DNA from 2 places in the Arthrobacter sp. 10N410 genome. Region 2 is predicted to be linked to the other one. Evidence: predicted binding sites of a transcription regulator. Region 2 holds the regulator's gene; the other holds the start of a gene.
The links. Region 2 encodes Rex, which represses fermentation and respiration genes when NADH is low (regulators of the CRP and FNR family bind a similar motif). Its sites were predicted from a motif close to CTTGTGAANNNNTTCACAAG; they were not measured.
Positions count from the first base shown of each region.

Region 1 (3,398 bases), on a different contig from region 2:
GTGGAGTTCTTGTCCACCGCAATCTCGACGAGGGACTGCAGGTTCCGCAGCTGCAGGGCCAGCGGATGCGCCATCATCATGTCAGAAGCCTCACCGAGCGCCGCCGCCGCGATCGACTCGCCCTCGGCGGCAATGATCTTGGCCCGCTTCTCCCGCTCGGCCTCCGCCTGCCGGGCCATGGCGCGCTTCATGCTTTCGGGAAGCTGGATGTCCTTCAGCTCCACGAGCGTGACTTCGACGCCCCACTCCAGGGTGAGTGCGTCCAGGATTTCGCGGATGTCGCTGTTGATGTGTTCCGTTTCGGACAGGGTCTGGTCCAGGCTGTGCCGGCCGACCACCTTGCGGAGCGTCGTCTGGGCGATCTGGTTGATCGCGGCAGCCACATTTTCGATCGCCACCACCGACTTCACGGCGTCGATCACCCGGTAGTAGGCCACCGCGGAGATATCCACGCTGACGTTGTCCTGGGTGATGATGCCCTGCGACTGGATCGGCATGGTCACGATCCGCAGGCTGACCAGCTGCAGCCGGTCGATCACCGGGATGATAAAGCGCAGCCCGGGCATCCGGACTCCGATCACCCGGCCCAGCCGGAACAGCACGCCCTGCTCATACTGGCGCACAATCCGGATCGAGGCCCGGGCCAGGATGAGCACGAGCGCGGCGATGATCAGCCAAATGACGACGGCGGTGAAATCCATCCGAATCGCTTCCTTGCCTGGCGGGGTTGCTGCTTTCATTCTCCCACCGGCAGGCCCAAAAGGCGCCGGTGCGGTGAGCCTGCGGGGGCAGCCCGTAGAATGAGAACCGGATGGGTTGACCAGGCGGCCGCGCGTCACGCAAGTGGCTCGAGGAACGTCCGGGCTCCGCAGGGCAGGGTGGTGGGTAACGCCCACTCGGGGTAACCCGCAGGCCAGTGCCACAGAGAATAGACCGCCTGCCCCAGGGCCGTGTCCGCACGGTCGGGGGAGCAGGTAAGGGTGAAACGGTGGTGTAAGAGACCACCAGCTTCCCGGGTGACCGGGAAGGCTAGGTAAACCCCACCCGGAGCAAGGCCAGACAGGACACGTTTGAGGGCTGCCCGCCCGAGTGTCCGGGTAGGCCGCTGGAGGGCGTCGGCAACGGCGTCCGTAGATGGATGGCCGCTACTCCCGCGCCGGCAACAGCGCGGGAACACAGAACCCGGCGTATCGGTCAACCCATCCAACCAAACGAAAAGGACCGGCACCGTGTGGTGCCGGTCCTTGCCGTTTGGATCGAGGTGTAGGTTTCGGATCAGGCCTTGGCCTTCCGCTTCACCCAGCCCCACGCCGCCGTGGCGACGAACAGGACCAGGCCGATGACGGCCAGCCAAAGCAGGCCCTTCACGACGAAGCCCAGGATCGAAAGAATGAGCCAGATGACAAGTAGTGCAACTATGAGTCCCATCTGGACATCCTACGTCAAGGGCTGCGTGACGCGGCGGACCCCGCTCGTGTGAGTGATTTCACGCCGCCTCCGGCCCCCTGGACCGGCGCCCCGCTCTAGAATGGATAGCGAACGTAGATGTTCTGCCACCGGGTCTGCGTTCGCCGCCGGTGGCTTTTTCTTTGCGCTCCATGCAGGCGCCCGGGGTGGACCGAATCCCCGCCGCGTCCAGGTTCCGGAGATCCGCCGGCAGCCGACTTCCGCATACGAGGACGTATGTGGTGGATTTTAGGAAGGTAGTTCTGTGAGCCAGACGTCAGATTCTTGTCTTGATACGTGGATGGGCCGGGAGGCGCTCGCCGAGGCCATGATTCCGGTGATCGGCCGGCTGTACCGCGAAAACAACGTGGTGACGTCCATCCACGGCCGGAGCCTGATCAATAAGTCCACCATGAACATCCTCAAGGCGCACCGTTTTGCCCGCCGGATGAGCAAGGAAGAGCTGCGCCTCGAAGAGACCGCGCCCCTGCTCGACGCCCTCACCAAGCTGGACCTCGGCGCGGCAGCCATCGACATTGCCCGCCTGACCGAAAAGTACCGCGTAGAAGGCAACGGCATCAGCCTGGACGACTTCCTGCGCGAGGAGCTGGCCGAAGTGGTCGGCAAGCGCGGCGGCGACGACCGCACCAGCACCGACGTCGTCCTCTACGGCTTTGGCCGCATCGGCCGGCTCCTGGCCCGCCTCCTGATCGAGAAGGCCGGCGGCGGGCACGGCCTGCGGCTGCGCGCGATCGTGGTGCGCCGCGGGTCGGACAACGACCTCACCAAGCGCGCCAGCCTGCTGCGCCGCGACTCGGTGCACGGGTCCTTCGAAGGCACCATCAAGGTGGACCTCGAGAACGACACCATCACTGCCAACGGCGTCCAGATCCAGGTCATCTACTCGGACAACCCGGCCACGGTGGACTACACCGCCTACGGCATCCACGATGCACTGGTGGTCGACAACACCGGCCGCTGGCGCGACGCCGAGGGCCTCTCCCAGCACCTGCAGAGCAAGGGCGTTTCCCGCGTTCTGCTCACCGCCCCGGGCAAGGGCGAGCTGAAAAACATCGTGCACGGCATCAACCACGCCACCATCACGGATTCGGACAAGATTGTTTCGGCGGCGTCCTGCACCACCAACGCCATCACGCCGGTACTAAAGGCGATCAACGACCGCTACGGCGTCGTGCACGGCCACGTAGAGACGGTCCACTCCTTCACCAACGACCAGAACCTGATCGACAACTTCCACAAGGGTGACCGCCGCGGCCGCTCCGCCGCGCTGAACATGGTCATCACTGAGACCGGTGCCGCCAAGGCTGTCGCCAAGGCCCTGCCCGAGCTCCTGGGCAAACTGACCGGCAGCTCCATCCGCGTTCCCACCCCGGATGTCTCCCTGGCCATCCTGAACCTGAGCCTGGAAAACGGCACCACCAAGGATGAGGTCAACGACTACCTGCGCGAGATGTCGCTGCACTCGGAGCTGCGCAAGCAGGTCGACTACATCGATTCGCCGGAGGTTGTCTCCACCGACTTCGTCGGCTCCCGCCGCGCCGGCATCGTCGATGGCCTCGCCACCATCAGCAACGAGAAGAACCTTGTCCTCTACGTCTGGTACGACAACGAATTCGGTTACAGCTGCCAGGTGGTCCGTGTGATGGAGGAAATGGCCGGCGTGAACCCGCCGTCGTTCCCGGCCAAGGACGCGGCCGCGACCCTCGAAGCTGCCGGGCTGCCGGTCGAGGTCGGGTAGCCCCACTTTGGACCTTCCCGGCCGGTTCGCTGGAATCGGCCGGGAAAGGGAACCACAATGGAGCCATGGAACAGAACTCGGCTGTGGAGCACGAAACCACCCTGGAACATGCCCTCGACGTAGCCCGGCGGAACGCCAAGGAAGCCAAGCGCCTCCTCGACGACGCCCGAGCCAAACGCGAGGCCGGCGAGAT
Region 1 covers NZ_JBFTIP010000002.1:104,451-107,848, forward strand. The annotation lists gene AC1DB8_RS04990 (slipin family protein) at 1-701, opposite strand, end outside; RNA gene rnpB (RNase P RNA component class A) at 813-1,206, shown strand; gene AC1DB8_RS05000 (hypothetical protein) at 1,276-1,428, opposite strand; gene AC1DB8_RS05005 (glyceraldehyde-3-phosphate dehydrogenase) at 1,712-3,205, shown strand; gene AC1DB8_RS05010 (hypothetical protein) at 3,271-3,398, shown strand, end outside.
Region 1: the regulator Rex is predicted to act here: its motif matches at 1,474-1,493, upstream of AC1DB8_RS05005 (glyceraldehyde-3-phosphate dehydrogenase).

Region 2 (3,398 bases):
CGCCGCCGGCGTCAGCCTGGTGCTCGCCCTGGCCAGCATCGGCGTCGCGGGAGGCGGAAGCTGGCCCGGCTTCGTCATCAGCCTGGTGGCGACCGTGCTGATGTGGCTGCCGAAGTCGCAGGCCTGGTTCGACGCGTTCAAGGGCCGTTCCTGACCTTCCTCGGCACCAGGCTGCTCCTCGGTGGCTTTGCCTCCGGAAACGCGGATACCCGCGTGCCGGCGGCTCCAAAAATGCCCCTCAGAATACCTCCGCGGAATGACCCAAACCGCCGCGAGCGCGGGGTACGGTGTAGTTAAACCATGCTGGGGGCAGGGTGAAGACACTGGTCCCGGTAGCCCATCCCGTCATCGAAATGCAAAGGACCGCCATGAGTAACCCGCCAGTCGAGCCTTCCAGCCCGGACGGACCCGAGTCGGGCAAGCAGGCTCCGCAGTACGGCCAGAACGCTCCCCAGTTCGGACAGCAGCCGCCGGCTCCGCAGTATGGGCAGAATGCCCCGCAGGCGCCCCAGTACGGCCAGCAGGCTCCGCAGTATGGCCAGAACGCCCCGCAGGCGCCCCAGTACGGGCAGCAGGCTCCGCAGTACGGGCAAAACGGGCCCCAGTACGGGCAGCAGGCTCCCGGCTATGGCCAGCAGCCGCCGGCCTACGGGCAGGCCCCGGGCCAGTTCGGCCAGAGCCCCTACGGCCAATCCCCTTACGCGCAGTATCCGTCGGAACTCCCCACCGGTGGAGCCGGGACCAGGCCGCCGCAGCTCGACCTCGCCTTCTGGCTCATCATCGGTGCGGGCATCCTGTCCCTCATCAGCAGCCTGGTTGTGTCCTTTACCGGGGCGGACTACTTTGAGACCGCGATGCAGCAGGCCGGCGCCCAGCAGGGCAGGAGACTCTCAGCGGACGAACTCAATGCGGTGCGGGCAATCGTCCCCATCAGCGGCATCATTGGCGGCCTCATCTCCTTCGGGCTCTACGCGCTGGTCGCATTCCCGGTCCGCAAGGGCAAGAATTGGGCCCGCATCCTGGGAACGGTCTTTGCCGCCCTGTCGCTGTTTGGCCTGTTCGGCGGCGTATTCGCCTTCGGCGCACTCTCCGGCGTGCTGCAGATCATCGTGATCCTGATGGGCGTGGCCGGCATCGTGATCCTGTACCTGCCGACGGTTTCCCCCTACTTCCAGAAGCAGCAGCCGTTCTCCAACCCGTACGCGCAGAACCCCTACGGCCGCTAACCAAGCACCGCTGCAGAGGGCGCGGGAGCCGGATGGGCCGACTGAAGTCAGTCGGCGTCTTCCGGGTCCTGCGCCCTTTGTGCGTGGTAGGCGAGAATCTGCAGTTCGGTGGCCATATCCACCTTGCGGAGATTGACTCCCGGCGGGACCTGCAGCATGACCGGGGCGAAGCTCAGGATGCTGCGCACGCCTGCGGCCACTACCCGGTCGCACACGCTTTGCGCCACGGCCGCGGGCAGCGCCAGGACCACCATGTTGGTCCCGGTGCGGCGCAGCACGGCTTCCAGATCTGCGGCGTCGCTCACCCGCAGCCAGCCAACCTCGCTGCCCACCACCATCTGGTCGGCGTCGAAGATCGCCACGATGTCAAAGCCCCGGGACTCGAAGCCGCCGTACCGGGCGAGGGCCTTGCCGAGGTTGCCGGCGCCGACGATCGCAACTTTCCAGTCATGGGTCAAACCCAGGGCCGCGGCAATGTGCCGGTTCAGGTACTGCACCTCATAGCCCACGCCCCGCGTTCCATAGGACCCCACATAGGAGAGGTCCTTGCGGAGGGTGGAGGAACTGACGCCCGAAGCCTCGGCGAGCGATTCAGAGGAGACCCGGTCCACCCCCTCGGCCAGCAAAGTGGTCAGGGCGCGCAAATAGATCGTCAGCCGCGCCACGGCCGCGGGCGGGATCTGCTTGGCAGCAGGTCCGGCCGCCCCGGGCAGGGCGTCGGGTGAAGAATCCAGCGAAGTCACTATCTGCTCCATTGCGTCGCGTTGTGACTCCACTCTAGAGCCCCCGCAGTTCGGGCCACAAAGCCGGGGACCGCGTCGCCGCAGCCGCTTGCCCGGGGTGCACTCAGGCTGACTGGCCGAGGGCGCGGCGCAGGGTTCGGGCCAGCCGAACCTCGTCGATCCGCCAGAAATCCCGCTGGACCCCGTCCACCAGCAGTACCGGGATCTCCTCGGCGTAGCGCTCGCGCAGGACATCGTCGTCGTCGATGGACCGCTCGGACCAGCCGAGTCCCAGCGCAGCGGTGACCCGGCCGACGGCGTCGCGCGCGTCCGCGCACAGGTGGCAGTCAGCTTTGGTGATGAGTACGACATCGGGAAGGGGCGCGGGTATGGCCATGGTTCCACGGTAGCCCGGCGCCCGGCCCGGCGTCGACGCGACCTGGTGTTCCAGCCGGGCGGCCGGTGCGGCGGGGCCCCTTCTGCGCGTGGGATCCCCCGCCATTGACTAGACTCGTGGCATGCCCGAGGAGAAGATCGTCGCTGTGGCCACGCGGCCTGTTGCGTCACCGCAGCACGGCGAAGCCGCCTTCTTCGACGTTGACAACACCCTTATGAGGGGCGCCAGTCTCTTCCACGTGGCCCGCAAAATGCATCAGCGCGGGGCGTTCACCATTCCCCAGGCGGCGGGCTTTGCCTGGAAGCAGCTGATGTTCGTGTTCCGCGGCGAGAACATGGACGACGTCCACGCCGTCCGCGACACCGCCCTGAGCCTCGCCTCGGGTTTCACCGTGCAGGACATCGAAGCCCTCGGCGAGGAAGTCTACGACGAGATGATCGAGTCCCGGATCTGGCCCGGCACCAAGGCCCTGGCCGAACAGCACCTGCGGGTGGGCCGCCGGGTCTGGTTGGTCACGGCCACGCCGATCGAGGTGGCCACCGTCATTTCCACCCGGCTGGGCCTCACCGGCGCCCTCGGCACCGTGGGCGAGATCCACGACGGCTCCTACACCGGACGGCTGGTGGGCGAGATCCTGCACGGCCCGGCCAAGGCCGTCGCAGTCCGCGGCATTGCCGAGGCGGAGGGCCTGGACCTGAACCGCTGCTGGGCCTACAGCGACTCCCACAATGACATTCCGCTACTCAGCATGGTCGGGCACCCGGTGGCCATCAACCCCGACGCCCGGCTGCGCCGCCACGCCCGCGAACACAACTGGCCGGTCTACGACTTCCGGTCCGGCCGTCGCGCCGCGACCCTGGGCCTGAAGGCCGCAACCGTCGGCGGGGCCATCTACGGTCTCTGGCGGGGCTTCTCCCGCTTCCGCGGCCCCACGGCCTAAGCGCACTCCGGGGCCAGCCCGCTGCGCGTTCGGACGGGCGCACCCCGGATCCCGGGTGCCCCTGTCCGGATCCGCCGCGTTTTGCCGGATCCGCCGCGCGTTGCCGAAAAGAA
Region 2 covers NZ_JBFTIP010000001.1:332,994-336,391, reverse strand. The annotation lists gene AC1DB8_RS01625 (hypothetical protein) at 1-154, shown strand, start outside; gene AC1DB8_RS01620 (GtrA domain-containing protein) at 369-1,226, shown strand; gene AC1DB8_RS01615 (redox-sensing transcriptional repressor Rex) at 1,274-1,969, opposite strand; gene AC1DB8_RS01610 (glutaredoxin family protein) at 2,073-2,345, opposite strand; gene AC1DB8_RS01605 (HAD family hydrolase) at 2,467-3,285, shown strand.